4 regions of the Rhizobium sp. R86522 genome follow, and region 4 is predicted to be linked to each of the others. Evidence: predicted binding sites of a transcription regulator. Region 4 holds the regulator's gene; each other region holds the start of a gene.

Region 1 (7,857 bases), 2.0 Mb from region 4:
GGCAGGCGAGGTGCCCGTTGAACCAGCTTCTCAGGCCATTCAGGCTGAGTTCCGTCGGTTCGAGGACGCGCACGCGCTTGTCGGGCACTTCGGGAACATCCCGCAAGAACTTGTAGGCGACCAGCTCGGCGAGGTAGCCAGTTGCCGTGTTGCGGCTGGCTGCGCCAAGGCGCATGACCGTTTCGACGAAACGAGTGGCCGTCAAACCCGACAGCGGATCATCAGGCGTGCGCCGCAGTGCCAGCGCAAAGACCGACTGCGTCATCAGCCACTTGCGATGCGATGCCTTGAGACGCGACATGCGCGGTGTGCGCATGTGGATCGCAATCAGGTGCTGGGCAATCTGTTTTTCGATGGCCGGGTAAAGCTGATGTGCAAATATTTCGGCGCGCGTCAAAAACGGCATGGCAATGGCTCGTCTCTAAACTATGAGTGCCAACAAAGGGTCCGGCTACACACGCAATCCGGACACGACAGCATTCGCAATACTGTCAAGAACTCTGATTTGTCGAACAAAAAAAGTCTATGGCCGAAATCGGGGGGCTCTGCAATAGCAGTTCCCCGTCAAACTCTCTTTATGGATAATTGTGATCGCAAGTAACGGCCCGCTTAGCTGCTGGGCTGAAGTCTACCCGACTGTTCCGGGAAGAAACGATCCATACCGTAGCCTTCGCCGAACATCACGTCATGCTGAAGCAGGCGATAGTCGCGGATTAGCGGATCGATCCGGCCCGAAAGGGCCCAATCGGCCTGGGCCTTGTTGTTACGGCCAATCAGCTGATGGCGGTCGATGACGGCGTAACGTTCGGCCACACGACCGAGCATGCCGGTGTAATAGGGATGGCGGTAACCTGCCATACGCACGATGTAATAGGGCAGCTGCGACGGGCTCACGGAGCCGATATCCTTCTGGACGCCACGCTTCGACGACCAGACGACCAGCGGCGTCTCATGCTCGCGCTTCATCGTCTCGACCGACGCCTTGCGGGTCGCCACCACATTCGCCATGTAGCCGCTTTCTGTATAGACCTCGTTCAGCGGCGGCAGATGGTCGCCGAACAGCACAATGATCGTTTCGCGGCGCCGCTTCTTGGCCCAGTCCATCAGATCCTTGAGGCTCTGGTCGGCTTCCTTCACACCCTGCGTGTAGGTCTCCAGTGCGCTCACGTTGTGCTCGGACAGGGTGGGTGCGTCCACGCCGATCGTATTCTTTGCATAGCGGTTGCGCTCGTAAGGGCCGTGGCCCTGCAGCGTGACGGCAAAGAAGAAGAAGGGCTCGTCCGTGTTGTCGGCCTCCTTGATGATGTAGCTTGTCAGCGCGTCGTCGGACGCAAAGATGCCCCGCTTGTCCATGGCCGGCATCGTTTCTTCCGAATGGAACTGGCGGAAGCCGAGCGACTGGTAGACGTTGTTGCGGTTCCAGAACCAGCCCTGGAAGGGGTGGAAGGCCTTCGTCACATAGCCCTTGGATTCAAAGAAGGTCGCAAGCGAGGGGACCGGGCGGCGGATATACTGCTGATAGGGGATGCTGCCATAGGGCAGGAAAGCGTTCGAAAAGCCGGTCAAGGCCTCGAATTCGACATTGGCAGTCATACCGCCGAATTCCGGCGAGAAGACGTGGCCGGATTGGCTCTGACGGATGGTCGGCATCGGATCCGCCGAATAGCGGATGCTGCTCATGCGGGTCGGATCCCAGAGGGATTCGCTCATCACGACGATGACATCGGCCTGACGGCCGGAGAAGAAGGAAGCCGGCAGCAGATCGGTCTGCATGTCGGTGATCGCGACCTTGCTGTAGCCGTCGGGTGCTGCGACGTTGGCCATCGGTACATTGAAGGCGAAGGCGAGCAGGAAGCCGTTGTGGCGATAGTTTTCCTTCTGGTCCCACATCATCGGCACGATGTTCAGCCGATCCCGGACAGCGGAAAACGCCATCGGATCCATCAGCGACGCGAAGCCGGCGAGCAGCGGAATGGCAAGAGCAGCCCGAACTCCGCGGCATGTCAGGTTGAGGCGTGGGAAGACCTTCCGGCTCTTCCAGATCAGCGCGACAAAGGCCGCAACGGCAACAAAGCCGCCAATTGCGAGTGCGACTGCCTTCATCGGTTCTGCGGCGACCATAGCCGGCAGGAGCTGCAGGATCTGGCGACCAAAGAGAAGGTCGCTGGGAAAGAGCGGATCCGACAGGAAGAGCTGTTTCTGGCCGGAGAAAAAGGCCGGCAGGAGTGCCAGCGGGGCGACGAGAAGTGTCGACTGATAAGCCTTGCCAATGATGGCATCTGCAAAGGCGAGTATCAGGAATACGATGCCGACCGCCACCAGACCCGGACGGCTCAACTCCGTCATGTAGTCAACCACATCGACCATGGTGCCTCGCGCCAGGATCTCGCTCAGCAAGACAATGGCGACGGCGATCAGTGCGGTGTTGATCAGCTGGATTGCGAGCTGGACGATTGCGGAGCTGCCGTATTCGCGTTCGCGCACCGCGCCAAAGGCGCTGACAATTGTTGCGACTCGCGATTTCGGGCTCGTTTGGACCACGTCTAACTCCAGATCATGGGAGGGTGTCATCAAAGGTTCGCATAGGTGTCACATAAGCGTCATGAATGCTACATGAACCACGACATATGAGCTTAAGTTCCCGGTGTTTTCCGCGGTTTGGTTAGTGTCGGGCTCGCCTGCAGTCCGCCTTCGAAAGAAGCGACGTTGCGATCCGTGCGACGAGCCGCTAAATCGGTGTCATGAGCGAAACAAAGAAGATCTCCGACGTCCTGCGCATTGCGGTGGCACAGTTCAATCCTGTTGTCGGCGATGTCGTCGGCAATCTTGCCAAGGCCCGTGCGGCTCGTGCGGACGCTGCCGGGCAGGGGGCTGACCTCGTCTTGCTGACGGAGCTCTTCATTTCCGGCTACCCGCCCGAAGATCTCGTCCTGAAACCGTCTTTCCTCAAAGCCTGCCTGCAGGCTGTGGAAGCGCTCGCTGCTGATACCGCCGATGGCGGACCGGGCGTCATTGTCGGCTTTCCGCGTCAGGGTGAGAAGGGACGGCACAACTCCGTCGCTATCCTCGATGGCGGCAAGATCCTCGCCTTCCGCGACAAGATCGATCTTCCGAACTATGGCGAATTCGACGAGAAGCGGGTGTTTACCGAAGGCGAGATGCCGGGACCGGTCAATTTCCGCGGTGTCCGCATCGGCGTGCCGATCTGCGAAGAGATCTGGAACGATCTCGGCGTCTGCGAGACGCTGGCCGAGACGGGCGCCGAAATCCTGCTCGTGCCGAACGGCTCGCCCTATTATCGTGGCAAGGTGGATATCCGTCATCAGGTGGCGCTCCGCCAGGTGATCGAGACCGGCCTGCCGCTGATCTTCGCCAATCAGCTGGGCGGGCAGGACGAACTGGTCTTCGACGGCGCGAGCTTCGCCTTCAACGGTGACAAGTCGCTCGCCTTCCAGATGAGCCAGTTCGAGGAGACGCTGTCTGTCACGACCTGGAAGCGGACCGCGGATGGCTGGCGTTGCGATCAGGGGCCGATGTCGCGCATTCCGGAAAAGGAAGAGGCCGACTACCGCGCCTGCGTGCTCGGCTTTCGCGATTATGTTAACAAGAACGGCTTCAAGAGCGTCGTGCTCGGGCTTTCGGGTGGCATCGATTCCGCCATCTGTGCGGCGATCGCCGTGGATGCGCTCGGCGAGGAGCGGGTGCGCACGATCATGCTGCCTTACCGCTATACCTCGCAGGAGAGCTTCTCCGATGCCGAGGCCTGCGCCAAGGCGCTGGGCTGCCACTATGACATCGTGCCGATCCAGGAACCGGTCGAAGGTTTCCTCTCGTCACTTTCCGACATGTTCGAGGGGACCGAGAGCGGCATTACCGAAGAGAACCTGCAGAGCCGGACGCGCGGTACGATCCTGATGGCGATCTCCAACAAGTTCGGCTCGATGGTGGTGACGACCGGCAACAAGTCCGAGATGTCGGTGGGTTATGCCACGCTCTACGGCGACATGAATGGCGGCTTCAATCCGATCAAGGACCTCTACAAGATGCAGGTCTATGCGCTCTCGGCCTGGCGCAACGAAAACGTGCCGCCCGGTGCGCTTGGTCCGTCCGGCGAGGTGATCCCTGCCAATATCCTGTCGAAGGCGCCGTCTGCGGAACTGCGCCCGAACCAGACCGACCAGGACTCCCTGCCGCCCTATCCGGTGCTTGACGACATTCTCGAATGCCTCGTCGAAAAAGAGATGGGTGTCGATGAGATCGTCGCGCGCGGCCATGACATTGCGACCGTTCACCGGGTCGAGCATCTGCTCTATCTCGCCGAATACAAGCGTCGCCAGTCGGCGCCGGGCGTGAAGATCACAAAGAAGAACTTCGGACGTGATCGCCGCTATCCGATCACGAACCGGTTCCGGGATCGCTGAGCGTGTCGATAGAGGATATCGATGCCTTGGCTGCTTTGCCTGATTTCACGGCGGAGGAGCGCAGCTATATCTTTGCTGTCGGAGCGCATGACAATCAGGATAGCGGGCTGTACCGGACGCTCTCGGGCGCCGCCTATTTCCTGCCCTCGATCGCGATTGGCTGCTACGGCCTGTGGGACGGGAGCTACAAGATGCTCGGCATCGGGTTCCTCACGCTGAACGTCAGCCTGATCTGGGGTTTCTACACCGAATGGCGCAGTGCTCATGTTGAGCAGACGGGCCGGGCGATCTTCGCCAAACTGCGCCAGGCGATGGAAAATCGCTCGACCGCAGACTGACTTTTCCAAGGAGACCATGATGCGCAGTTCGGTCGAGATCTACGATATGACGACCCGTGAATGCGAGGTCGTCTGGCAGACGGATGACCTCGTCGAGGCGCCCAACTGGTCGCGCGATGGCGAGTTTCTGGTCATCAACGGCGATGGTCTTCTTTATGCGTTGCCGCTCGACGAAGACGATCCCGAACCGGAGCTGATCGACACGGGTTTTGCCGTGCGGCTCAACAACGATCATGGGATCTCGCCCGATGGCGCCTCGATCGCGTTTTCCGATCATACGCTTTTCGGCAAGTCCTGCATCTATCTGCTGGGTGATGGTGACGACGAGCCGCGCCAAGTCACCGACAAAATGCCGTCCTACTGGCACGGCTGGTCGCCGGACGGTAAGGAGCTTGCCTATTGCGGCGAGCGCAACGGCGCCTTCGATATCTATACCATCTCGACCAAGGGCGGGGCCGAGCGGCGGCTGACGAACGGCGAAGGGCACAATGATGGCCCTGATTACACGCCTGATGGACAGTGGATCTATTTCAACTCCAGCCGTACCGGCACCATGCAGATCTGGCGCATGCGCAGCGATGGCAGCGACCTGCAGCAGCTGACCTCAGACGGTTATGGTGACTGGTTCCCGCATCCCTCTCCGGATGGGAAGAAGATACTCTTCCTCTCCTACGATGCCGATGTCGAAGGTCATCCGCGCGACAAGCAGGTGCGACTTCGGCTGATGGACGCCGATGGCGGCAATGTCGAAACACTCATCGAGTTCTTCGGCGGTCAGGGCTCGATCAATGTGCCGAACTGGGCGCCGGACGGATCGGCTTTCGCCTTTGTCCGCTACTTCCCGGTCGAGGCTTGAGCCTGTCGCATTCCACTCTGTCCTGCGGCTGGTTCTTGCGGTATTGATCCGACGTCAGGTGCTTGCCGTTAGGTGAGAGAATCGGGAAGCCGGCGAAAATCCGGCACGTGCCCAACGCTGTGAGGCGGACATGATGCGCGAGGGGAAACCCGGCCACTGGAGCAATCCGGGAAGGCGCGCATCCTGGATGATGCCCAGTCAGAAGACCGGCCTGGCGAGATAGACCTTTCCCGCGTGGACGGCGGGTGGTTGCGCATTGTGGGGATTACGATGCACGACAGACCGAACGAGTTCCTCGTCCGGACGGCGCCCTTCGCCGACCAGGACAAACAGGCCGTCTACCGAGCCATTCACACGCGACGCGACGTCCGCGACCAGTTTCGCTCTGATCCGCTGCCGGATGATCTGGTGCGGCGATTGCTCGAAGCGGCGCATGCCGCCCCCTCCGTGGGCTTCATGCAGCCCTGGAGTTTCCTGCTGATCCGCTCTGCTCGAAAGCGCGAGGCCATCTGGCAGGCGTTTCTGCGGGCGAACGAGGAGGCGGAGGCCATGTTTCCGGTTGAGCAGCGGGACGTCTATCGATCCCTGAAACTGGAAGGCATCCGCAAGGCGCCGCTCAATATCTGCGTCACCTGTGATCCCGATCGTGCGGGACCCGTCGTGCTCGGACGCACCCATGATGTCAGGATGGACGCCTTCTCGACTGTCTGCGCCATCCAGAATCTCTGGCTCGCAGCACGTGCGGAAGGGGTCGGGCTTGGATGGGTCAGCATCTTCCACGAGGCCGAGGTGAAGGCGCTCCTTGGGATCCCGGAGCGGATCCAGATCATCGGTTATCTTTGCCTTGGCTATGTCGACGAACTCTATGCGACGCCGGAGCTCGAGGTGAAGGGATGGCGCAAGCGATTGCCGCTCGACGATTTGATCTTCGAGGAAAGCTGGGGGCAGATCGCGGAGCGGCCGATCACTCCTGCAGCGGCTGTGGACCTGACGTCGCCGGGTTCCTGAGGTCGATCGTGCCCTTGTCGGAGGGGAGGAAGGCCGGGCCGACGCGGCGTACGTTGAGGCTGGCCTCATCCAGCACGCGCTCCGTGGCAGGCACCGTCGCTGACGCAGCCTCCCGTTTTCCCGGTGCAACTTCGATGAAGGACGACTGGTAGTCCGGTACGGCCGGACGCGGCGTCATGCGCTGGTAGTATTGCTGCAGGTTGCAGGCGCAGGCGGGTTCCGCGTCGCTGCGTCGGTTGCGGTAGAGGAAGGCATTGGGCAGATCGCGATAGGGGCGGCCGCTGACTGCCGAGATCATGTCCACGGTCTCGCTGCGCTCCGGCGCGTGGAAAAACAGCTCCGTTTCCGTGCCCGGACACATCTGCTGGCATTGCGCCGCATCGCGGCCGAAGTTCATTGCCGAGGTCTGTGACGAGATCGGGAAGAAACCGCCATCGCAGGTGCGCACACACAGCGTGCGGACATTGCCGCTGGGCATCATGCTCATCGGCGGGGGCGGCGCTGAGTAGGCGGCTTCGGCTGCCCGGTCCGGACGGTAGGGTTCCGCCAGCGTGTCGAGGTAAGGGATACGCTCTGCTTCTTCCGGATAAGCCGCTTGATCCGGCCCACAACCATTCGCCTCAAGTGCTGTGACGAGGGCGGCGCGCGCATCTTCTACGCGGCTTTCGCGCAGATCCGAAAGCCTTGCTGCCAGGATGTCGCGATTGGCCTCCATGCGGGAGATTGCCGATGCCAGATCGCTGCAGTCATTGCCGCCATCGGGACGGATCTGGACGATGGACGAGGTCAGGCAGCGCAGCCGCCGCTGATCCTGGCGGGCCTTGCGAAGTTCGAGGTTCTGCTGGGCTATGGCGCTGGCATAGCTGTTAATTTCAGGCGACTGTCCGCCCTGTTCGACCAGAACCAGCCTATCGCGCAGCCGCTCGCAGAGCGCCGAGGCCTCAGCCTCGTTCGGCAGCGCGCTGCCGAGGGCGATCAGCAAAGCAATGGAACTGACTATCCTGCTCGGCACATCCGGATCCCAGTTGTCGTTTGCAGGGCGGAGGACGACCCTAGTGACATCAGGATAGCCGAGTGCCGGCCAAATGAAAATGACGGATGACGTGGCGGAGGCGCGAGCGGCCATCCGCCACGTCTCGCGTCAGGCGGCCTGCGCTGCCGTCAGGGTCATCGGCGCTTCGAGCACGCTGCCGTCGATTGCTGCCACCGCCTTCATTCGATCGAGCAGATCCTG
Region 2 (7,857 bases), 760 kb from region 4:
CCATCAGGCGCTCTTCGCGGGTGAAGACGTTGAGGATCGAAAGGGCTGTCGACCGATGGTTCAGGCGGCCAAGCAGTACATTCGTCAGCACGTCGAGACGTGGCACGAGGTTGAACTGCTGGAAGATCATGGCGCAGTCGCGCTGCCAATTGCGCAGGGCCGTGCCATGAAGATTGGAGATCTCGAGATCGTCAAAACGGATGCTGCCCGAGGTTGGGTCGACCAGGCGGTTGATCATGCGCAGCAGTGTCGACTTGCCGGCGCCCGAACGGCCGATCACACCAACCATCTGGCCGGCGGGGATCTCGAGGGTCACCGAGTCCACGGCCTTGGTTGTCCCGAACTGGCGGGTGAGATTGTCCAGCCTGAAGAGCATTATCTTTCCTTCGCCGTCATTGATTGCGGTGCTGGGAATGCAGTAACGCGGGTCCGTGAAGCCGGAATGTCAGATTTGTGTAGGATTTGTTAAACTGTGTAAGTCTCTGAAAAATTTGCGATTAGGCGTATTTTTCGAGGAAAGCTTCAGTGTCCATGTGACGAAAATCGTCGAGTGCGGCGAACAGCCGGTCGTGATCCCAGTCCCACCAGGCGAGCGCCTGCATGCGTTCGGCAACTGACTTTGGAAATCGTTCACGGATGAGCCTGGCCGGGACTCCACCGACGATTGTGTAGGGGGCTACATCGCGTGACACGACGGCGCCGGCGCCAATCACCGCACCGTCGCCAATGGTGACGCCTGGCAAGACGGTTGCCCCGTGACCGATCCAGACGTCATGGCCGATCACGACGCGGTTTTCGCGACGCCAGGCGAAGAAGTCGTGATCGTTCTCGGCGCCGTCGAAATAGTCTGCCGCGCGATAGGTGAAGTGGTGCAGCGTCGGGCGCCAGGTCGGATGGTTGGTGGCGTTGATGCGCACGGCAGCCGCGATGTTGGCAAACTTGCCGACCGTCGCACACCAGATTGAGCCGTCCTGCATGATGTAGGAGTAGTCGCCCATTTCGACTTCATCCAACCGGCAGCGATCGGCGACTTCCGTATAGCGGCCAAGCGTCGAATTCACGACGCGTGCGGTGTCGTGGACGAGGGGTTCGAGCCCGAGCTTCTTCGTCATGCGGCGGCCTTTCGCGGCGAAAACAGCATGACATCGAGGATCCGGTCGGCCACGGCTTCGCGGACTTCCTCATCGTGGAAGATGCCGAGCAGTGCGACGCCTGCCTCTTTCTTGGCGCGGATCATCGAGACGACCACGGCCCGGTTGGCCGCGTCGAGCGAGGCTGTCGGTTCATCGAGCAGCAGCACGGCATGGTCGGTGATGAAGCCGCGGGCGATGTTGACGCGCTGCTGTTCGCCACCGGAGAAGGTGGAGGGCGGCAGTTGCCAGAGATCACGCGGCAAATTTAGCCGGCTTAGGAGTTCGCTCGCGCGTTCGCGCGCTTCGTCTACAGATATACCGCGTGCAACGAGCGGTTCAGCCACCACGTCGAGTGTCGAGACACGGGGGACGGTGCGCAGGAACTGGCTGACATAACCCAGCGTGCCACGGCGGACTTCAAGCACCGTGCGCGGGTCGGCGCTGGCAAGGTCAACGATGCGGCCGCCGTGATTGACCAGGATCTGGCCCTGGTCGACGGCGTAGTTGCCGTAGAGCATCTTGAGGATCGAGCTCTTGCCGATGCCAGAGGGGCCGCCGAGCACGACACATTCTCCGGATGCGACAGAGAAGGAGACGTTGGAGACGACCGGCAGGACGAGCCCGCCGCGCAGATGCATGGTGAAGCTTTTCGCGACTTCCGAAACGATGAGGGGCGTGGCCATTGATATCTCCGTCAGACCTGCAGGATCGAGGATACGAGCAGCTGAGTGTAGGGTTCGCGCGGGTCGTCGAGGACGCGGTCGGTCAGGCCGTGTTCGATGACATGGCCGTCCTTCATCACCATCATCCGGTGGGACAGCAGGCGGGCGACCGCGAGGTCATGGGTAACGACGACGGCCGAGAGGCCGAGGTCGTTGACGAGGCCGCGGACGAGATCGAGCAGGCGGGCCTGGACCGAGACATCGAGGCCGCCGGTCGGTTCGTCCATAAAGACGAGGCGAGGGCCGGTGACGAGATTGCGGGCGATCTGCAGGCGCTGGCGCATGCCGCCAGAAAAGGCGCGCGGCTGGTCGTCGATACGATCGGTCGAGATCTCGACGCGCTCCAGCCATTCGCTCGCCGTCTGGCGGATGCGGCCATAGTGGCGATCACCGACGGCCATCAGACGTTCACCGACATTGGCGCCGGCAGAGACTGTCATGCGAAGACCATCGGCGGGGTTCTGGTGCACGAAGCCCCAGTCGGTGCGCATCAGGAAGCGGCGTTCGGCTTCACCCATGTGATAGAGCTCGCGGTACTGGCCGTCGCGCATGTGGTAATCGACGCTGCCGGTCGTCGGCATCAGCCGGGTCGAGAGGCAGCTCAAAAGCGTGGTCTTGCCCGAGCCGCTTTCGCCGACGATGGCGAGCACTTCGCCCGGCCAGAGATCAAAGGAGACGTTCGAGCAGCCGATCCGGCTGCCGTAGAACTTGGAGAGGTTGCGAACTTTCAGAAGCGGCTGGTCGCTCATTCGGCGGCCTCCTTATTCTTCGCGAGCATTTCGCCGACATGGCCCTCGGCCTGGCGCGTCTCGCAATGGTCGGTATCGGAGCAGACGAACATCCGGCCGCCCTTGTCGTCGAGTACAACCTCGTCGAGATAGACGTTGTGGGCGCCGCAGAGCGCGCAGGGCTTGTCGAATGTCTGGATCTCGAAGGGGTGATCCTCGAAGTCGAGGCTGACGACTTCAGTGAAGGGCGGGACCGCATAGATGCGTTTCTCGCGGCCGGCGCCGAAGAGCTGAAGCGCCTCCGACATGTGCATCTTGGGATTGTCGAACTTCGGCGTCGGCGACGGGTCCATGACGTAGCGGCCCTCGACCTTCACCGGATAGGCATAGGTCGTTGCGATGCGGCCGTGCCTGGCGATGTCTTCGTAGAGCTTCACATGCATGAGGCCGTATTCTTCCAGCGCATGCATCTTGCGGGTCTCGGTCTCGCGCGGTTCGAGGAAACGCAGCGGTTCCGGGATCGGCACCTGGTAGACCAGCACCTGGCCTTCCCTCAGCTTTTCTTCGGGAATGCGGTGACGAGTCTGGATGATCGTCGCTTCGCTGGTCTTGGTGGTGACGGCGACGTCTGCGACCTTCTGGAAGAAGGCGCGGATGGACACGGCATTGGTCGTGTCGTCAGCGCCCTGATCAATGACCTTCAGCGTGTCGTCGCGGCCAATGATCGAGGCTGTCACCTGCACGCCGCCGGTACCCCAGCCATAGGGCATCGGCATCTCACGCGAGGCGAAGGGCACCTGATAGCCGGGAATGGCGATCGCCTTCAGGATCGCGCGGCGGATCATGCGCTTGGTCTGTTCGTCCAGATAGGCGAAATTATAGGTCGCGAGTTCGGTTGCCGGCGCGCTCATTCTGCGGCCTCCTTCAGGTCGGTCAGATCTGTCTTGTTGGCGTCGTGCTTTGCCCGCATGCGGCGGACGAGATCCAGTTCGGCCTGGAAGTCGACGTAATGCGGCAGCTTCAGGTGTTCGACGAAGCCGGTCGCCTGGACGTTGTCGCAATGGGAAATCACGAATTCCTCGTCCTGGGCGGGGGCGACGACATCCTCGCCGAATTCGTCGGTTCGGAGCGCCCGATCCACCAGTGACATGGACATGGCCTTGCGTTCGCTCTGGCCGAAGACGAGGCCATAGCCGCGGGTGAATTGCGGCGGAGCCTTGGCCGAACCCTTGAACTGGTTGACCATCTGGCATTCGGTGACGCGGATCTCGCCGAGTGAAACCGCAAAGCCGAGTTCCGGCACGTCGAATTCGACTTCGACCAGCCCCATGCGGATTTCGCCGACGAAGGGATGGGTGCGGCCATAGCCGCGCTGGGTCGAATAGCCGAGTGCCAGAAGGAAGCCTTCGTCGCCGCGGGCAAGCGCCTGCAGACGCAGGTCGCGGGGCATCGGAAATTCCATCGGCTCGCGGGTGATGTCGCCTGCGATATGATCCTCGGGCATCTCGCCATCCGGCTCGATCAGGCCTTCGCCATCGAGGATGTCGGAGACCCGCATGACTGGATCGAGACCTTCCTCGCGCCGCTCGCCCATATCCACCGTCTCGTCATCGAGCAGCGAGGGATCGAGCAGGCGATGGGTATAGTCAAAGGTCGGCCCGAGCAGCTGTCCGCCGGGCAGATCCTTGTAGGTGGCGGAGACACGGCGCTCGACGCGCATCTCGGCCGTTTCGATCGGACGAGACGTGCCGAAGCGCGGCAGCGTTGTGCGGTAGGCGCGCAGGAGGAAGATCGCCTCGATCATGTCGCCGCGCGACTGCTTCAGGGCGAGGGCTGCGAGCGTGCAGTCGTAGAGCGAGGCCTCGGCCATGACCCGGTCGACGGCGAGACCGAGCTGGGCCACGATCTGATCGATCGTCACCGACGGCAGCGACCTGTCACCCCGGCGGCGGTCGGCGAGAAGCTTGTGGGCGTTGGCGATGGCTTTTTCGCCACCCTTGACGGCTACATACATGGCTCAGGCCTCCATCTCACGGATCTTGGTCGTGCGCGGCAGCGCGATGAAACGGCGACCCGCGGTCAGCACCATGTCGACACCGCGCGGGAACAGGGCGCCATTGTCGGCCCATTGGCGCAGGAAGGTTTCGGGCAGACCTTTCGGAGCGATGACGGCGGTGTCGCGAATTCCGGGGCCTGACAGTTGCAGAGGCTTGCCGCCCTCGAGCGATGGGACCTCGACGACCAGCGTCGTCGAACGATCAGGGTATTCCTGGGTTCCCAGCGCAAATTGTGTCAGCGACGGGACCGGCGCGCCTGCTTCGACGAAGGCGAACTTGGCATCCGTCTTTGTGGACGTCAGGCTAGCGCCGGTGTGGAAGCCGATCCAGCCTGAAAGGGCGGACTTGGCGAGAACAGGCGTGACCCAGATCGGCGTGTCGTGGTCGCACAGAGTCAGCAGCAGGGCGCCAGCCGCGATACCGAGCGGGGCGGGTGGTGCAACAGTCACGTCGACCACACCGATGCTGCCGGGGCGGGCCATGGCGTCCATGACGCTGCGGAAGACCGTCTGGGCGTGGGTAACGGCATCCGGGAAACCGCCGTCGAGGCTTTCAGTCACTTCGAGCATCAGTCTTCTCCGCGAACCATGGTGAAGAAATCGACCTTCGTGGCGGCCGTTTCGGTTTCGAGCTTTGCGGCTTCCGCCGCGACGCGTGCTTCGAGCGGTGCCAGGAGGCGTGTTTCAGCCAGGGCTCGGCCCGCTTCGTCCTGCGCCAGCGCGTCGAGCACGGCCGAAAGCTGTGCTGACTTGCGGTCCGTTCCGAGCCGGTAGCCATGACCGATCCGGCCGTCAGAGAGCCGAATGCTCGCGCGGCTGACGGTCGCTTCGCCGAGATTGAAAGGGGCACCGCCGCCGCCGATGCGGCCCTTGACCATCACGAGACCAGTTTCGGGTCCGCGCAGGGCAGTGTAGACCGGTGCCGGGTCGAAGGCGGTGAGGGCGTCTTGAAGTTCGGCGAGCGTGGCCCTGGCAAGCAGATCGACGATCCGCTTCCTGGCGGTCTGGGCGCCGCGATCGATGTCGGTGGCTTTTTCCATTGTCAGTCCTCGAAATGTCTAGTAATATAGACAACCATACAAGTTACTTTATGAGTAACGCGTGGTCGTGACAAGCTTGTGACAGGGGGCGGTGTTTCCGTGATGCAGAGACAGAAGGGCGTGGCCCTTTGGCGCCAGATTTCCGATCGGATCCGCGCCAATATCCTGACAGGTCTCTATGACAAGACGGGCATGGTGCCGGCGGAAACGGCGCTGGCGGAGGAATTCGGCGTCAACCGCCACACGGTGCGCGCGGCACTGGCGGCGCTCGCCCAAGAAGGCATCGTGCGCGCGGCCCAAGGGCGCGGCACGATGATTACCCAGCGCGACAAGTTCGACTTTCCGATCGGGAGGCGTACCCGCTTCAGCGAAGGCATTGGCGAGCAGGCGCGTGATCTCAAGGGGATCCTGCTGTCGTCCGCTCGCGAAATTGCCTCCGCCGATCTCGTCAAGCGCCTGAAACTTAATCCAGGCGACGAGGTCTTGCGGCTCGATGGCATCAGAAAGGCCGATGGTCGTGCCGTCTCACGCTCAACCATGTGGTTTCCGGCAGAGCGGTTTGCTGGCATCGACACGGCATTTGCCGAAACGGGTTCGATCACCCGGGCGCTCTCTCGCTGTGGTGTCGATGACTACGTCCGTGAGGTCACCGAGATCTCAGCCGTCCACGCAGAGCCTGATGACGTCGTGCATCTTGAGTTGACGCCAGGCGCCATCGTACTGGTTACCCGTGCGCTGAATACCGATCCGGCAGGCTGCCCGATTCAGTATGCGGTCACCCGTTTCCCGGCAGATCGCGTTCAGTTCACGATCCGAAACTGAGCTGAGGCCGACCGCTGGCCGACCTCAGCCAGGTCTTCAGGATCCAGCCGCCTGGTAAGCCGCGAGCACGGCGGCTATCTGGTCCGGGCTCAAGTAGTTCGACTGTGTCGTCGTGATCGCCTGAAGCTGCGCCGACGTCATGTTGGAAATCTGACTGACTGTCAGCCCGGGGATCGCCTGCTGACTGATGGCTGCCAGATCCTCGGTCGAGAAGGTCCGCAGGTTGTTCGCACCCATCGCCGTCAATTGTGCCGAACTGAGCCCCGCGACCTGTGCAGGCGTCAAGGCTTCCGCCTGGGCGGTCGTGAGGGCGCTGACCTGGGCCACGCTCAGACCACCAATCGCCTTGGGATCCATGGCCGAGATCTGGTCCGTCGTCAGCCAGCCGACCCTGTCCGTTCCCAGTGTTGCCAGTTGGACGGCGTTCATCGCCCCGATCTGTGCCGTCGTCATGGCACCGATCTGATCCTGGGTCATCGCTCGAAGCTGGTGATAGCTCAGCGCCGCCACCTGACCCGTTGTCAGGGACGCGATCTGCTCTGGCTGCAGGGTGGCAAACACTGTCGGCGAGAGCCCTCCTACCGCGCTCGGCGAGAGGGCCGCAATGTCGGCGGAGGTCAGTGTTTCGAGTGCCGTCGGACTGAATGCCGACAACTGGGTCGCATTCAAGGCACCGAACTGCGCCGAAGTCATCGCGTCGATCTGGCTGGCGGTCAGCGTTGCGATCTGCGCCGTGCTCAAGCCGGCGATGGCCTTGGTTGAAATGGCTGCGATCTGGGTGGCGGATAGACCGGAAATGGTTCCTGCCGAAAGCGAGGCGAGTTGGGTCGCCGTCAGGGCTCCGATCTGGGTCGGGGTCATGACGCCAAGCTGATCCGGACGCAGGGCGTTCAATTGGTCGAAGGTCAAGGCGCCGATCTGGGCGGCGGTAAGAACACCGATCTGCTCCTGGCTGAGGCCCGCGATGTTGGCTGCCGACAGGCCGGGAAACGCTGTGGGGGCAATCGCGGCGAGTTCGGCGTTGGAGAAGGTCGCCAGCTGTGCCGACGAAAGTGCTCCGATCTGCGTCGAGGTGAGCGCTGCAATCTGGGCCTGGCTCATGCTTTCGATCTGCGTGGTCGACATCGAGGCGATCTGTGTCGCCGTCAGGCCAGGGATCGCCTTGACCGTCAGTGCCGCGATCTTTTCGCTCGTCAGAGTGGCCAGGGCGTCGTTGGTCAATGCGGCGACCTGAGTGGCGCTCAATGCTGCGATCTGGGTGTTGGACAGGAGCGTGACCTGCTGGGGCGTCATCGCGCCGATCTGTGCCGGGGTCAATCCCCCGATCTGTGCGGCCGTCAAGGCGCTGATCTGATC
Region 3 (7,857 bases), 660 kb from region 4:
GGCGCCGAGCGCCGCGTCGTCTACGATCTCGTCAATGTCATCCAGGGCGACGCCAAGCTGCCGCAGGCGCTGATCCGCGACAAGCGGCTGGAAACCCTGTTCCTGCTGCCGGCCTCGCAGACCCGCGACAAGGATAACCTGACCGCCGAGGGCGTCGAGCAGGTCATCAACGAGCTGAAGAAGTATTTCGACTGGATCATCTGCGACAGCCCCGCCGGTATCGAACGCGGTGCAACGCTTGCCATGCGCCATGCCGACATGGCCGTCGTCGTCACCAATCCGGAAGTCTCCTCGGTACGTGACTCCGACCGCATCATCGGTCTGCTCGATTCCAAGACGCTGAAAGCGGAGCGCGGCGAGCGCATGGAGAAGCATCTTCTGCTGACCCGCTACGACGCCAATCGCGCCCAGCGTGGCGACATGCTGAAGGTCGATGACGTGCTCGAGATCCTGTCGATCCCGCTGCTCGGCATCATCCCGGAAAGCATGGACGTGCTACGCGCCTCCAACATCGGCGCTCCGGTAACGCTCGCCGATGCCCGCAGCGCGCCTGCCATGGCCTATTTCGACGCCGCCCGTCGTCTGGCCGGCGAAAACGTTCCGATCACCATCCCTGGCGAGAAGCGTGGTCTCCTCGACAAGATCTTCGCGCGGAGGGCCGCATGAGCATTTTCTCTCTGTTCCGCAAACAGCGGTCCGCACCGATGGCGCGGGAACGCCTGCAGGTTCTGCTCGCCCATGAGCGCGCCTCGCTCGAAAGTGATCTGGTGGCCATCCTGCGCGAGGAAATCCTTGCCGTGATCGCCAAGCATGTCGAATTCGACCGCGACAAGGTGCAGATCAAGATGGACCGTGACGAAGACGTCTCGATCCTCGAGATCGACGTCGAGATCCCGCGCAACGCCCAGCGCCTCGCCGCCTGATCGACCAGGTCGTCACGAATGAGAAAGGCCGCCGCCGGTATCCCGGTCGGCGGCCTTCTTCGTTTGGGTGGAGGGCAGGGCAGATCACATCCGCCCTGCCGACCGAACCATCAGCCCACCAGAGCGTTGTCGTCGCGCTTGATCGCCACGATCGTCGAGCGCGGCAGCTTGCCTTCGCCATCCGGGAAGGGCGCGTCGGGATGCTGGATGCCGGCAAACATGGTGCGCTTGTCGGCCGACCAGGTGAGGCCCGTGACTTCCGAACCCTTCGGGCCGGTCATGAAACGCTCGATGCGGCCGGTGACCGGGTCGCCGGCAAGCATCTGGTTGTTGCCCTGGCCAGCGAAATCGCCTTCGTTCGAATCCTCGCCGTCGGTCTGGATCCAGACGAGACCGGTCGAATTGAACATCATGCCGTCAGGCGAGTTGAACATGTTGCCTTCGTTGATGTTCGACGAGCCGGCATAGGCGCCGTCCTTGTGCACGGCCGGATTGCCGGCCATCGCGAAGAGATCCCAGCTGAAGGCGGAATCCGTGTGGTCGTCATTGGCCGGATACCAGCGGACGATCTGGCCGTATTCGTTCTTCTCACGCGGATTGGCCGCGTTGATGGCCATCTCGTCGCCGCCGGCATTGGTGCGCAGCTTGCCGTCCTTCACTTCACCGCGACGGCTGTTGTTGGTGAGGCAGCAATAGGCTTCGACCGCAACCGGATTGACCGCAACCCATTCCGGACGGTCCATCGTGGTGGCACCAACCTTGGAAGCAGCCTGGCGCGTGAAGACAGCGATTTCGTCGGCCTTCATGCCGGTGGTCTCTTCGGTGAGAGCCAGCCACTCGCCGGTACCTTCGTCGGAGAACTTGGCAACGTAAAGCGTGCCTTCATCAAGCAGCTTGGAGGTGTCGCCACCCGGGACATAGATCCCGTTGGAGACGAATTTGTAGAGGAACTCGCCACGCTCGTCGTCGCCCATATAGACGACCACGCGACCATCGCGTGCAATCACTACGGCGGCGTTCTCATGCTTGATGCGGCCAAGTGCTGTACGCTTGATCGGCGTCGAGGAGGCGTCAGACGGATCGATTTCGACGATATAGCCGGCGCGGCGCGGTTCGTTCGGGTTCTTTGAAACGTCGAAGCGCTCGTCGAACTTCTCGTAGCCATAGCGGGTCTCGGCGACGATGCCGTAGCGCTTAAAGTCCTCAGGCATTTTGAACTCGGCATTGGTGGAGCCGAAGTAGCCGTTGAAGTTCTCTTCGCAGGTGAGGTAGGTGCCCCAAGGCGTCTTGCCGGCGCCGCAGTTGTTGAAGGTCCCGAGACAGTCGACACCAGCGGGATCGGCAGCCGTCTTGACGAGCTCGGAGCCGGCAGCCGGACCCGAAAGCTTCATCGGCGTGTTGTGGTGGATGCGGCGGTTGAACTTGCTGTCGACGACGATCGCCCAGCCATTTTCGCCTTCGGCCACTTCCATGACGGTGACGCCCTGCATGTTCTGCAGGATCTTCACGTCGTCGAGCGACTGCGGCATGCCTTCCGGCGCGTGCGGCAGGTTGGTTTCGTTGTTGACGTATTCGTGGTTGACCGCGATCACCTGGGCGTTGCCGATGGCGAACAGCTCCATGCCGTCGGTGTTCTCACCGAAGACCTTGTCGGAATTCTCTAGCGACACACCCTTCATCGGATCGATGTCGGAAGCCGTGGAGAACAGGGGCTCACCCCAACGGGCGAGGGGCTTCCAGTTGTAGCCTTCCGGCACATGGATGGTGTTGTCGGTCGCAATGTCGATCGGCTTGAAAGCAAAGCGCGAGGCGGCTTCCTGCGCCTGAGCCGAGGTCGAGCTCATCAGGTTGCCGACGGAGCCCATGGCAACGGCAGCCGAACCCATGGCCAGCACGCCGAGGAACCCACGGCGCGAGATCGCGCGTTCGACGACGCGGTCGAAGTCGGTCACGGCCGGCGGCGGATTGTGCAGCTCGTCCCACTCGTCCCAGGACAGATGGTTGGTGTTGGTGTCGGTCATGGCAGAGCCTCCTTTTGGATGAAGTCTACTCTCCGACTAGTCAGGACAGATAACAGGGATGTGACGAAATCGGGGCAGTCCGATAGTTGTGAAGGTGCTGATTTAGGCATTCCAGCGAAGGTCCTGCCGGTCGCCGCTTTAAGTCATTGGTGCATCTTGGCTTTGATCCGAAGACTGCCGTTCTCTCCAGAAGCGAGGCGTCCGACCGCTCACGCATCTTTGTTTCGGCGGCAATCTTCACCTCGACTTTCACCCGCATCGCGCCGGGAACGAGGCCTCCTGTCGCATGCAAAAGATTTGACGTTTACGTAAAAATCAATTAGCCAGAAGTGAGAATAAGCCGCGCCTCCTGGGTGGGAGTTTGGGCGTGGCATGAAGCATACGCCAGATGGAGGAGCACGTCATGTACAAGGCGCCCGTAGAAGAGATCGCGTTCACCCTGAAGCACGTCGCTGGCCTCACCAAGGCCATCGAAGACGGCAAGCTCGGTGAGCTGAGCGACGACCTCGTTGATGCCATCCTCTCCGAAGCCGGCCGCTTTGCCAGTGACGAAGTCGCCCCGCTTGCCGAAATTGGCGACAAACAGGGCGCCCGCATGGTCGATGGCAAGGTCGTCGTTCCCGATGGCTGGGACAATCTCTACCGTGCCTGGGCCGAAGGTGGCTGGAATTCGCTGACAGCGTCCGAAGATTTCGGCGGGCAGGGGCTACCGCATATGCTGAATGTCGCCGCACTCGAAATGTGGAATTCTGGCTCCATGGGCTTTGCACTTGGCCCGACGCTGACCATGGGTGCGGTCGACGCTGTCACGGCGCACGGCTCTGAGGAACTGAAGGCGAAGTATCTGCCGAAGATGGTCTCCGGCGAATGGACCGGCACGATGAACCTGACCGAGCCGCATGCCGGTTCGGATCTCGGCGTCATGAAGTCCCGCGCCGAACGCCGCGATGACGGCACCTACCGCATCTTCGGCCAGAAGATCTACATCACCTGGGGCGAACACGAGATCACCGAGAACATCATCCATCTGGTGCTCGCCCGTCTCCCCGATGCGCCGGCCGGTACGCGCGGCATCTCGCTCTTCCTCGTGCCGAAGTATCTCGTCAACGACGATGGCTCGATCGGCGCCCGCAACGACCTTCATTGCCATTCGCTGGAGCACAAGGTGGGCATCCACGGCTCGCCGACCTGCACGATGATCTACGGCGACGGCAAGTATGGCGATGAAGCCGGCGCAATCGGCTGGCTGATCGGCGAGGAGAACAAGGGTCTCGCCTGCATGTTCACGATGATGAACAATGCCCGCCTCGCCGTCGGCATGCAGGGCGTCGCTATCTGCGAAGCCGCCACCCAGAAGGCCGTGCAATACGCCAAGGACCGCACGCAAGGGAAGGCTCCTGGCTGGACGGGGCAGGGCATGTCGCCGATCATCGAACATCCCGATGTCGCCCGCATGCTGGTGACGATGAAGGCGCTGACCCAAGGCTCGCGCGCCATCTGCTATGTCTGCGCCCACGCAACCGATATGAGCCATCACGCGGATGGCGACGAAGCCCGCCATTGGGCCGAGCGCGCAGCCTTGCTCACTCCGATCGCAAAGTCCTTCGCCACCGACGCTGGCGTCGATGTTGCCTCGCTCGGCATCCAGACCCATGGCGGCATGGGCTTCATCGAGGAAACGGGTGCCGCCCGCTTCTGGCGCGACAGCCGCATCGCCCCGATCTACGAGGGCACCAACGGCATCCAGGCTGCCGACCTCGTCACCCGCAAGCTGCCGCTGTCGAACGGCAACCATATCAGGGGCTACATCACCGAGCTGAAGCAGGTGGTCAATGCCGTGCGCGCCTCGAATCTCGAAGGCTTCGGTGACACCGCCGCCCGCCTCGACGCGAGCCTGTCGGATCTCGAAGACACCACCGAATGGCTGCTCTCGCAGATGGCCGCAGGCAACACGTCGGCAGCGCTCGCAGGGGCGACACCCTACCAGCGTCTCTTTGGCCTCGCATTGACCGGCGTCTACCTCGCCAAGGGCGCACTTGCCGACGAGGACCACGGCCGCGACAACCGCCTGGCGCTCTGCCGCTTCGCCGCCGAGAACCTGATCGCCGAGACGGCGGCTCTCAAGGATCGCGTCGTCAATGGTGCGGCGAGCCTAGAAGCGGCACGGGCATTGTTCGCATAAGACGCTGGCCCCGCGTCCTCTTCTCCCCAGCGGGGAGAAGGTGGCCGAAGGCCTCAGCGCAATACTTTGCGCTTGAGATGAGGGGGAGGCGAAGCCTCACAAGACCCCCTCATCGCCTCGCATTCGCTCGGCACTTCTCCCCGCTGGGGAGAAGAGAAGGAGAACCCCATGACCGACCACATTGAGATCACCCGCCCAGAAGCCCATCCTGGCGTCCTCGTCCTGCGCTTCAACCGCCCGGACAAGAAGAACGCGATCACGCAAGCCATGTACGAGAAGCTAACCGCAGGCCTGCTGGAGGGCGAGCAGGACGACACGATCCGTGCCATCGTCTTCCTCGGCACCGAAGGCTGTTTCTCCGCCGGCAATGACATGGCAGATTTCTTGGGCTTCGCCATGGCCGGCGCCGTCGGCGAGCCCGCAGCCTTTGGCCTCCTCAAGGCTCTGACTGAAGTCACCAAGCCACTGGTCTCCGGCGTCGATGGCCTGGCGATCGGCATCGGCACGACGCTGCATATGCATTGCGACCTGACGGTTGCCTCCGATCGCAGCCTGTTCAAGACCCCCTTCGTCGATCTGGCGCTCGTGCCCGAAGCCGCCTCCAGCCTGATCGCGCCACGCGCCATGGGCCACCAGCGCGCCTTTGCCATGCTCGCTGCAAGCGAAGGCTTCTCGGCCGAACAGGCCCGCGAGGCCGGTCTTATCTGGAAGGTGGTCTCGCCCGATCAGGTCGAGACAGAGACCCTGAAGATCGCTTCGCAGCTCGCGTCCAAGCCGCCGGCCGCGATGAAGATCGCACGCGCCCTGGTAAAGGGCAGCGCCGACGAGGTCCGCACCCGTATGCAGGAAGAGCTCGTGCATTTCGTGGCCCAGCTGAAAAGCGCCGAAGCCCGCGCCGCCTTCGAAGCCTTCATGAAGGGACGCGGATGAAAGGCTCGTACGCAGGGCTTACGAGTCCTTTCGGTTCTTCTTAATTACCCATTAAATCCTGCAGGCTAAACATGGATAGGCGGCGATTTTGCCGTCTCCTCACCATGATGGTGTCGTGAGCACACAATGCCCCATGACGCCCTCGCGCCAAAGTTGCGCGAAGAGTTTTTGCAGGACCGTATCGTGAAGACCAGTTCCAACCTGATGACCAAGATCCTGGTGGTCGCCTCCCTCGTGGTGGTCGCTGCCCTTTCCGGTTTCTCCTTCTACATAGACAGCCTCCAGCGCAACGCTACGAGTGCGGCCGTCAAGAGTGAGATCGATAGCTCCGGTCTCCAGGCTTCGCAGAGCATCGCCAACTGGCTGAGCGCCCGCGTCATGCTGACCGAACTCGCCGGCAATGCCGCCGCCAAGGCGCCCGATGCGGCCGCCATCATCGCGGCTTTCGACAACCCGGTCCTGATCCGCGAATTCATGTCGACCTATGTCGGCGACGAGCAGGGCGTCTTTACCAGCGTTCCCAACCAGCCGCTGCCGGAGGGTTACGATCCGCGCAAGCGTCCCTGGTACCAGGATGCCGTCAAGGCCGACAAGATGGTCCTGACAGACCCCTATGCCGACGCTTCGACCGGCAATCTGATCATCAGCGCCGCCATTCCCGTCAAGAAGGACGGCAAGCTCTATGGCGTGGCGGCTTCCGACTTCTCGCTGACCTCGCTCGTCAACATGGTCAACTCGGTCGACATGGGCGGCAAGGGTTCGGCCTTCCTCGTCAAGCAGGACGGCACGATCCTCGTTCATCGCGATGGCAACCTCGTCACCAAGACGTTGAAGGATGCCTTCCCGAACCAGACACCCACTGTTGGCTCCGGCATCACCGAAACCACCTTCGCCGATGCCAATGTTCTCGTCTCCTTCCTGCCGATCAAGGGCCTGCCGCGCGAAGACTGGTATCTCGGCGTGCAGATCGACCGCGATCTCGCTTTCGCAGCGATCGGCGAGTTCCGCACCGCAGCCGCGGTTGCCACCCTCGTCGGCGTGGTCGCCATGATCGGCATCCTGGCAGCGCTCCTGTCGCGCCTCGTTGTTCGCCCCGTTGTCGATATGACTGGCGTCATGGGCAAGCTCGCCGGTGGTGATGTCTCGGCTGAAATTCCGGGCACCGCGCGCAAGGACGAAATCGGCCAGATGGCCGCAGCCGTCGCCGTCTTCCGCGACAACATCATCGAGCGCGGACGCCTCGCCCGCGAAGCGGACGAGACCCGCTCGATGACCGAACAGGAACGCCGCGAGCGCGAAACCGCAAGGGCCCGCGAGGCCGAGCAGGTCTCGTTTGCCGTGCATTCGCTGGCCGATGGCCTTGGCCGCCTCGCCAATGGCGACCTGGTCTCGCGCATCGAGACCCCGTTCGCCGGTGATCTCGACCGCCTGCGCGTCGACTTCAATGCCTCCGTCGAGAAGCTGCATGACGCGCTCGCCACTGTCGGCCGCAATGCCCGCGCTATCGACGGTGGTGCTGCCGAAATCCGCTCCTCTGCCGACAACCTCGCCCGCCGCACCGAGCAGCAGGCCGCCTCGGTCGAAGAAACGGCAGCAGCACTTGAGGAAATCACCACCACGGTCAAGGACAGCGCCCGCCGTGCCGAGGAAGTCGGCCAGCTGGTGACCCGCGCCCGTGCCGGTGCCGAAAAGTCCGGCGAGATCGTCGAAAAGGCCGTCGGTGCCATGCAGGGCATCGAGAAGTCTTCGGGCGAGATCTCCAACATCATCGGTGTCATCGACGAGATCGCCTTCCAGACCA
Region 4 (7,857 bases):
AACAAGAGTTCGGTGTTCGGGATCTTGGCCTTGATGCCGAGCATCAGGCCTTCGCCGCGCACTTCCTCGATCACATCTGGGTAACGATCCTTCAGCGAGGCGAGACCCTGGCGGAAGACGAGCGCTGTGTCGCGAACATTGTCGAGGAAACCGTCGCCGAGCACGACGTCGAGAACAGCATTGCCGACCGCCATACCAAGCGGGTTGCCGCCATAGGTCGAGCCATGCGTTCCGGGTTTCATGCCGTAAGCGGCCTCTTCGGTTGCCAGGCAAGCGCCGAGCGGGAAGCCACCGCCGATGCCCTTGGCGACCGCCATGAGGTCGGGCGTGATGCCGGCCCATTCATGGGCAAAAAGCTTGCCCGTGCGGCCAACACCGCACTGCACTTCGTCGAGGATCAACAGCAGGCCGTGCTCGTCGCAGAGGTCGCGCAAGACGCGCAGCATCTCCACCGGGATCGGACGAATGCCGCCCTCGCCCTGCACCGGCTCAACCAGGATTGCAGCGGTCGCGTCTGTGATTGCCGCCTTGACGGCTTCGATGTCACCAAAAGGCACCTGGTCGAAGCCGGGCGCCTTGGGGCCGAAGCCCTCCAGATACTTCTCCTGGCCACCCGCTGCGATCGTCGCGATGGTACGACCATGGAAGGCGCCTTCCATCGTGATGATGTGGAACTTCTCCGGGTGCCCCTTGGCGAAGTGATAGCGGCGGGCCGTCTTGATCGCGCATTCCAGCGCCTCGGCGCCGGAATTGGTGAAGAAGACGCGGTCGGCGAAGGTCACATCGGTCAGGCGCTTGGCCAGCACTTCCTGCCCCGGCACCTCGTAGAGATTGGAGAGGTGCCAGACCTTGTCGGCCTGATCTTTGAGGGCGCCGACGACATGGGGATGCCCATGGCCGACCGAGGTGACGGCAACGCCGGCGGCGAAATCGAGATAACGCTCGCCACTTTCCGTCACAAGCCAGACGCCCTCGCCTCGCTCGAAACGCAGCGGCGCCCGATTATAGGTCTGATAGAGCGGCGTAGCTTCGGCCATGGCTTTCACGTTCCTTCTCGACGATCCGCCCAAGGGACGGCGCGGCCCTTTGCAGGCCTCGAAACAATTAAAAATGCCGCCTTGCGGCGGCGCGGGCACTATCGGCATTTCACCCTGCAATGTCAACGAATTCCATAGGAATCGCAGGAGTAGGCGCCGATCTGGCCGGCTCGCGCCAGAAGCGTGCGCGACAAGATTCCACCTGTTGCATACTTGACTCACTCGGGAAGCAAGTTGGGGAAAACCGGAAAATCGATTCCAGATGATTCCCCCGACTCTTGTCACGGAGTCAGCGTGCCACTAGGTTAAATTTCATTAATAGATTGCATGCGGCGGAAGTGCTCACCGACAGTAACGAGGCGGTTATGTTTCGAATTCGTTCGAAGCAGGGGTGACGGATTCTGCCATGACAGACGCGAGCGGCGGAGAGAAGTGGCATGACAACTGCGCAATGGAGTGACGACAGGGTCGAAAGACTGAAACGGCTGTGGGCCGAAGGCCTCAGCGCAAGCCAGATTGCGGCACAACTCGGTGGCGTGAGCCGAAATGCCGTTATCGGCAAGGTACACCGACTGAACCTTCCGGGTCGGGCCAAGGCAGGCGGAAGCTCGACTGCGGCACGTCCGGCAAAACGTCCGGCGCAGACCCAGCGTCCGGCGACCTTCCAGAACCGCCCCGCGGCAGCAACGACCACGCGTACCGTGACCCGTGCAGCTGGTGCGACAATGCTGAAGGAAGAGATCGAGGTCGAGGCTTACGAGGAAGTCGAAGTTCGGCGCCCGCTGAACGTTGTCGTGCCGATTTCGCGGCGCCTCGCCCTGACGGAACTGACCGAGCGCACTTGCAAGTGGCCGATCGGCGATCCGATGAAGGACGATTTCCACTTCTGCGGCTGCGAAATCGCTGACAGCGCGCCCTACTGCACCTATCACGCGAAGCTCGCCTATCAGCCGGTGAGCGAACGCCGCAAGGCAGCCCGCTGATATCAAGCGAAGCTTAGAGCATTAAACGGGTCCCGCGGGGCCCGTTTTTCGTTGCCGCCTGTCGCCCGCGAAAAAGGGCCGCAGCGGACAATCCGCGCGGCCCTTGCCCCATGGTGGGTTCGACTTGTCAGGCTTCCATCGAATAGCCGGCACCGCGAACGGTGCGGATGACATCCTGCATGTTGGAGAAGTTGAGAGCCTTGCGCAGGCGGCCGACATGCACGTCGACCGTACGTTCGTCGACATAGATGTCATGGCCCCAGACTCCATCGAGAAGCTGCGAGCGAGAGAAGACCCGGCCAGGCGACGCCATCAGGAACTCCAGAAGGCGGAACTCGGTCGGCCCGAGACGGACCTCGCGGCTCTTGCGATGCACCCGATGCGTCTCGCGATCGAGCTCGATGTCGCCGCAGCGCAAGACGCTGGACAGAACTTCGGGCTTTGCACGCCGCAGCATGGCCTTGACGCGTGCCATCAGTTCCGGGGTCGAGAATGGCTTGACGACATAGTCGTCGGCACCTGTCGCCAGACCACGCACGCGCTCGCTTTCCTCGCCGCGCGCCGTCAGCATGATGATCGGCAGACGCTCGGTCTCGGGTCGCACGCGCAACCGGCGGCACAGCTCGATGCCGGAGACGCCCGGAAGCATCCAGTCCAGGATCAGCAGATCCGGCACGCGCTCCTGAAGCCGGATCTCGGCTTCGTCACCTCGCAGAATCGTCTCGACCTCATACCCCTCGGCTTCGAGGTTATAGCGTAGGAGGACGGACAAGGCCTCCTCGTCTTCTACCACGGCAATCTTCGGCTGCATCAAAAACAAACCTCGCTGGCCAACGTCACTCGGTGATCGCGCCGACGGAAGACGTCAGATCTTCCTTCGGTCGCTCACCTTCCGGCTGGGCGCCGGTGGTCATGTAGTAGATGGTTTCCGCGATGTTGGTCGCATGGTCGCCGATGCGCTCGATGTTCTTGGCGCAGAACAGAAGATGGGTGCAACTCGTGATGTTGCGCGGGTCTTCCATCATGTAGGTCAGGAGTTCCCGGAACAGCGAGGTGTAGATCGCGTCGATCTCTTCGTCGCGGTCACGGATCGATTTCGCCTTCTCAGCCGAGCGGGTCGTGTAGACATCGAGCACTTCCTTGAGCTGGGCGAGTGCCAGGTCGGAGAGATGTTCGAGGCCACGCGCGAGTTTGCGCGGCACGCCGGTCGCCTGGATGGCCACAACGCGCTTGGAATTGCTCTTGCCGAGGTCGCCGACACGCTCGAGATCGGCAGCGATGCGAAGGGCACCGATGATCTCACGCAGGTCGGATGCGACCGGCTGACGCTTAGCGATCGTGACGATGGCCTTGTCGCCGATCTCACGTTCCATGGCATCCATGAGCACGTCGTCGGAGATCACCTTCTGGGCGAGGGCGGCGTCGGAGTTGACCAGAGCACGCACGCTTTCGGCGACCATCTGTTCCGCCAGACCGCCCATTTCGGAAATGCGGCGCATCAGGAACTTCAGTTCATCGTCGAAGGCAGAGTAGATGTGAGAGGAACCCATGAGAAACGTCCTTGAATTTGAGGTGAGCCGAGGGTGACCTGGAGGCTCAGCCGAAGCGGCCCATGATGTAGTCCTGGGTGCGCTGGTCATCCGGATTCGTGAACATCTTGTCGGTGTCGTTTTCCTCGACCAGTTCGCCGAGGTGGAACATGGCGGTACGCTGCGAGACGCGGGCTGCCTGCTGCATGGAGTGCGTCACGATGACGATCGTGAAATTTTCACGCAGTTCGTGAATCAGCTCCTCGACCTTGGCGGTCGCGATCGGATCGAGCGCCGAGCAGGGCTCGTCCATCAGGATGACTTCCGGGCTGACCGCGATCGCACGGGCGATGCACAGCCGCTGCTGCTGGCCGCCGGACAGACCGGTGCCGGTTTCCTGCAGTCGATCCTTCACCTCGTTCCAGAGGCCAGCTTTCTGCAAAGACGTCGCGACGATTTCGTCCATGTCGGCCTTCTTGGCGGCGAGACCATGGATGCGCGGCCCATAGGCCACGTTTTCGTAGATCGACTTCGGAAACGGGTTGGGCTTCTGGAATACCATGCCAACCTTGGCCCGCAATTGCACGGGATCGACCCGGCTGTCGTAAATGTCTTCGCCATCGATCTGGATATCACCCGAGACGCGGGCGATCGACACCGTGTCGTTCATCCGGTTCAAGCAGCGCAGGAAGGTCGACTTGCCGCAACCCGATGGGCCGATGAAGGCCGTTACAGCGCGATCCCGTATGTCGACGTTGACATCCTTCAAGGCATGTTTTTCGCCGTAGTACACCTGCACGCCACGGGCGGTGATCTTGATTTTGGGCTGGTTCACGGAAGTCTCCGTCAATATGGATGCGTGATACATTCGAGGGTGTCCTTCTGGGATTTACCAACGGCGCTCGAAGCGGCGGCGCAGGACAATGGCAAGGATGTTCATGACCAGCAGGAAGAGCAGCAGAACAATGATGGCACCCGAGGACCGTTCGATAAAGGCCGGATCGGCACGCGACGCCCAGGAATAGACCTGTACCGGGAGTGCGCTGGCCGGGTCGAGGAAGCCACCTTCAAACGGCCCCGCCGGATAGTTCGCCACGTAGGCAACCATGCCGATCAGCAGCAGCGGGCCGGTTTCACCCGCTGCGGATGCGAGGCTGAGGATCGCTCCGGTCATGATGCCGGGCGCGGCCAGAGGCAGGACATGGTGGAACACAGTCTGCATCTTCGACGCTCCGACGCCCAAAGCGGCATCGCGAATGGATGGCGGGACGGCACGGATCGCGGCGCGCGTCGCAATGATGATGGTCGGCAGCGACATCAACGTGATGACCAGCGCCCCGACAATCGGGGAGGATGCCGGGAGCCCTACGAAGTTGATGAAGACCGCAAGTCCAAGGATACCGAAAACGATCGACGGCACGGCAGCAAGGTTCGAGATGTTCACTTCGATCAAATCGGTGAACCAGTTTCGCGGCGCGAATTCCTCGAGATAGATCGCGGCAGCCACGCCGAGAGGCAAGGACATGATCACCACGAGGAACATCATGTAGGCCGTACCCATGATGGCGATGCCAAGGCCCGCGGCTTCCGGGCGCAAGTCGGACGCATCAGGCGCCGTGATGAAGCTCCAGTTGAACTTCGATGCGAGGATGCCAGCTTCGACCAGCTTGTCGGCCAGGTCCAGCTGCGCGGGAGTCACATTGGAATCCCGTTCAGCTATTTCGCGCGTCACGCGACCCTTGAGATAGCCATCCACGCGGCCTGTGGCGAAAACGTTCACAGTGATCGTCTGGCCTACCAGTGACGGATCGGCCAGGACAGTGTCGCGCAGCCGAGCCGGAGCATCCTTGGAAATCATGTCGGTGACTTCCTTTCGGGACATGCCCTCGACTGCAATACCCTCTTCGGCCAGATACTTGACCAGAGATTCACCCAGGATGCGCGCGTAGCCGATCGTCGTCACCGAAGCCATCTGCGCCGGATCGCGCGAACCGGTCTTGTCCACGACCGCAGCGTCGATCACGACGGGATAGCTGATCGTCGCCTGAACGAATGCCGAAGAGCCGTCACGGATAATGGTGAACAGCATGATCGCCAGGGTGAGCAGCGCGATCACGATCGCGGCGACACCATACATGCGGAACCGAATTTCTGCGGCATTGCGACGCTTCATCAGCGGGGTCTCGCTCATGAGCGAACTGCCGGCCTGCGGCATTGCGAAAGGAGTGCGATCGATGATGTCGGTCATTCGTATTGTTCCCGGTATTTGCGCACGATCCAAAGCGCGAAGATGTTGAGCCCAAGCGTAATCACGAACAGCGTTAGGCCAAGCGCGAAGGCCACGAGCGTCTCCGGCGAGTCAAAGGCAAGGTCGCCCGTCAACTGACTGACGATCTTCACGGTGATCGTCGTCATGGCCTGGAAGGGGTTCAAGTCCAGCTTGGCGGCTGCCCCTGCCCCCATGACCACGATCATGGTTTCGCCGATTGCACGGCTGGCGGCGAGCAGGACAGCCCCGACAATGCCGGGAAGGGCCGCAGGCAGCACGACCCTGCGGATGGTCTCGGATTTCGTCGAACCCAGGCCCAGAGCCCCGTCGCGCATCGACTGCGGCACGGAATTGATGATGTCATCGGCCAGCGACGAGATGAAGGGGATGTTGAGGATGCCGATCACGAGCCCGGCGGTGAGAACCGAGGACCCCGAATTACCGAGACCAAATGGCATGGCGAAATAGTCGCGCAGGAACGGGCCGACGGTCACTAGTGCAAACAGGCCGAACACGACGGTCGGGATGCCGGCGATCACTTCAATCACCGGTTTGACCACTGAGCGGACCCGCGGCGAGGCATATTCTGCCGTGTAAATCGCCGCGAACAGGCCAATTGGAACGGCTACACACATCGAAACGAAACTAATGTAGAGCGTACCCCATAGAAGCGGGATCAGACCAAGTTCGGAACCGCCGCGGAACTGCGGGTTCCAGGTCAAGCCAAAATAGAAGTCCCAGATGGGATAAAGTCCAAAGAAGCGGATACTCTCTGAGAGGAGAGACATCACGATGCCGAAAGTAGTCAGGATCGCCACGCCGGCCGAGGCGATCAACAGCCAGCGCACAAAGGTTTCCGACACATTCCGGGCACGGAAGTCACGGTGAACGCGCATGAAGGCGAAGATGAAGCCCGACACCGCGAGGACCAAGACGGCAACCGTCATCATCGTTGCGCCAGAGCGCTGCATGACGCGGTATTCCTTGGCGGCCTCGAAGATTTCAGGCCGGACTTCTGCACCCAAAGCAACCCCGACCTCGGCCAGGCGCCCCCGAACGTCCGAAAAATCAGCCCGCATGTTCTGCAATTCATCGTCAGACAAGCCGGATCGCTGCTGCAGGGCGTCAAGGCCATCGGCGATGCGGCGCACGTCTTCGACCGCAAGCGTCGTGGATGTGGCGTCGAATGCCACCTGCGAACCCAGCAGACCGACAATGCGCGAGTCGATCCACAAAGGCTGCGCGACAAGCCAGATGGCCATCAGCAGGAAGGCAGGCACTGCCGTAAACAAGGCAACAGTCTGACCATAATAGCCCGGCAGCGAATGAAGGTTCCGGGCATCGCCGTTCGCGCTCTGCATCGCGCGTCGCCTGCCAAAGAAAAAGCCAATCACGGCCAATGTCAGTAGGATTAAGGACAGAATGCCGACGCTCATGGGAAATCCGGTTTTCGCAAGAGGAAGGAGGGCGCCTCGTGGCGCCCTCCTGTGTCAGATAAGGATCACTCTACCGGCGCCATCGGCGTACCAGCGGCAACCATTTCCTGGGTCTTCTTCAGTTCTGGGTCCGACACGAGGCCATAGGCAGCCAGCGGGCCGTCAGGACCAGCCATCTCGTCCGATACGAAGAAGTCGATGTATTCCTGCAGACCCGGGATCACGCCGAGATGCGCCTTCTTGACGTAGAAGAAAAGTGGACGCGAAACCGGATACTCGCCCTTTGCAATGGCTTCAGTCGTCGGAACGATACCGTCCATCGTGGCAACGCGCAGCTTGTCGGTGTTGTTCTGGTAGAACGACAGACCGAATACGCCGATGCCGTTCTTGTTCGCGTCAACGCGGGCCAGCGTCTCGGTGTAGTCGCCGTCGATATCAACGGAAACGCCATCGGTGCGCAGCGCCAGGCAAGCCTTGGCGGCTTCTGCGGCCTTTGCCTTGTCGTCAGCGGCGGTCGAAGCTGCCAGATGCAGGTCGTAAGCGCCCGACTTCTTGCAGCCGGCTTCGATAACCTTCACGTCGAACACTTCGCGAGTGCCGTGC

What was found. Region 4 encodes PhoB, which activates phosphate uptake and scavenging genes when phosphate is short. Its sites were predicted from a motif close to TGTCATNNANCTGTCAT; they were not measured.
Region 1: a site for PhoB is predicted at 2,588-2,604, ahead of SJY08_RS06270 (LTA synthase family protein). Genes of this name have one in related genera too.
Region 2: a site for PhoB is predicted at 5,747-5,763, ahead of phnF (phosphonate metabolism transcriptional regulator PhnF). Genes of this name have one in related genera too.
Region 3: a site for PhoB is predicted at 2,994-3,010, ahead of SJY08_RS13100 (PhoX family protein). Genes of this name have one in related genera too.

What each region holds. Positions count from the first base shown of each region.
Region 1 is NZ_JAXHBX010000001.1:1,317,945-1,325,801, forward strand. Features, by position in the region: gene SJY08_RS06265 (hypothetical protein) at 1-406, opposite strand, end outside; gene SJY08_RS06270 (LTA synthase family protein) at 610-2,571, opposite strand; gene SJY08_RS06275 (NAD+ synthase) at 2,742-4,421, shown strand; gene SJY08_RS06280 (hypothetical protein) at 4,448-4,759, shown strand; gene SJY08_RS06285 (hypothetical protein) at 4,779-5,615, shown strand; cobalamin riboswitch at 5,655-5,845, shown strand; gene bluB (5,6-dimethylbenzimidazole synthase) at 5,886-6,623, shown strand; gene SJY08_RS06295 (DUF2865 domain-containing protein) at 6,580-7,749, opposite strand; gene SJY08_RS06300 (acyl-homoserine-lactone synthase) at 7,765-7,857, opposite strand, start outside.
Region 2 is NZ_JAXHBX010000001.1:4,089,421-4,097,277, forward strand. Features, by position in the region: gene phnC (phosphonate ABC transporter ATP-binding protein) at 1-376, opposite strand, end outside; gene SJY08_RS19800 (DapH/DapD/GlmU-related protein) at 498-1,112, opposite strand; gene phnL (phosphonate C-P lyase system protein PhnL) at 1,109-1,816, opposite strand; gene phnK (phosphonate C-P lyase system protein PhnK) at 1,828-2,604, opposite strand; gene SJY08_RS19815 (alpha-D-ribose 1-methylphosphonate 5-phosphate C-P-lyase PhnJ) at 2,601-3,494, opposite strand; gene SJY08_RS19820 (carbon-phosphorus lyase complex subunit PhnI) at 3,491-4,597, opposite strand; gene phnH (phosphonate C-P lyase system protein PhnH) at 4,601-5,209, opposite strand; gene phnG (phosphonate C-P lyase system protein PhnG) at 5,209-5,679, opposite strand; gene phnF (phosphonate metabolism transcriptional regulator PhnF) at 5,782-6,501, shown strand; gene SJY08_RS19840 (hypothetical protein) at 6,538-7,857, opposite strand, start outside.
Region 3 is NZ_JAXHBX010000001.1:2,671,404-2,679,260, reverse strand. Features, by position in the region: gene minD (septum site-determining protein MinD) at 1-666, shown strand, start outside; gene minE (cell division topological specificity factor MinE) at 663-923, shown strand; gene SJY08_RS13100 (PhoX family protein) at 1,034-2,944, opposite strand; gene SJY08_RS13095 (acyl-CoA dehydrogenase) at 3,348-5,126, shown strand; gene SJY08_RS13090 (crotonase/enoyl-CoA hydratase family protein) at 5,295-6,056, shown strand; gene SJY08_RS13085 (methyl-accepting chemotaxis protein) at 6,240-7,857, shown strand, end outside.
Region 4 is NZ_JAXHBX010000001.1:3,332,925-3,340,781, forward strand. Features, by position in the region: gene SJY08_RS16105 (aspartate aminotransferase family protein) at 1-1,037, opposite strand, end outside; gene SJY08_RS16110 (GcrA family cell cycle regulator) at 1,475-2,020, shown strand; gene phoB (phosphate regulon transcriptional regulator PhoB) at 2,148-2,831, opposite strand; gene phoU (phosphate signaling complex protein PhoU) at 2,857-3,570, opposite strand; gene pstB (phosphate ABC transporter ATP-binding protein PstB) at 3,617-4,417, opposite strand; gene pstA (phosphate ABC transporter permease PstA) at 4,439-5,797, opposite strand; gene pstC (phosphate ABC transporter permease subunit PstC) at 5,794-7,254, opposite strand; gene SJY08_RS16140 (PstS family phosphate ABC transporter substrate-binding protein) at 7,320-7,857, opposite strand, start outside.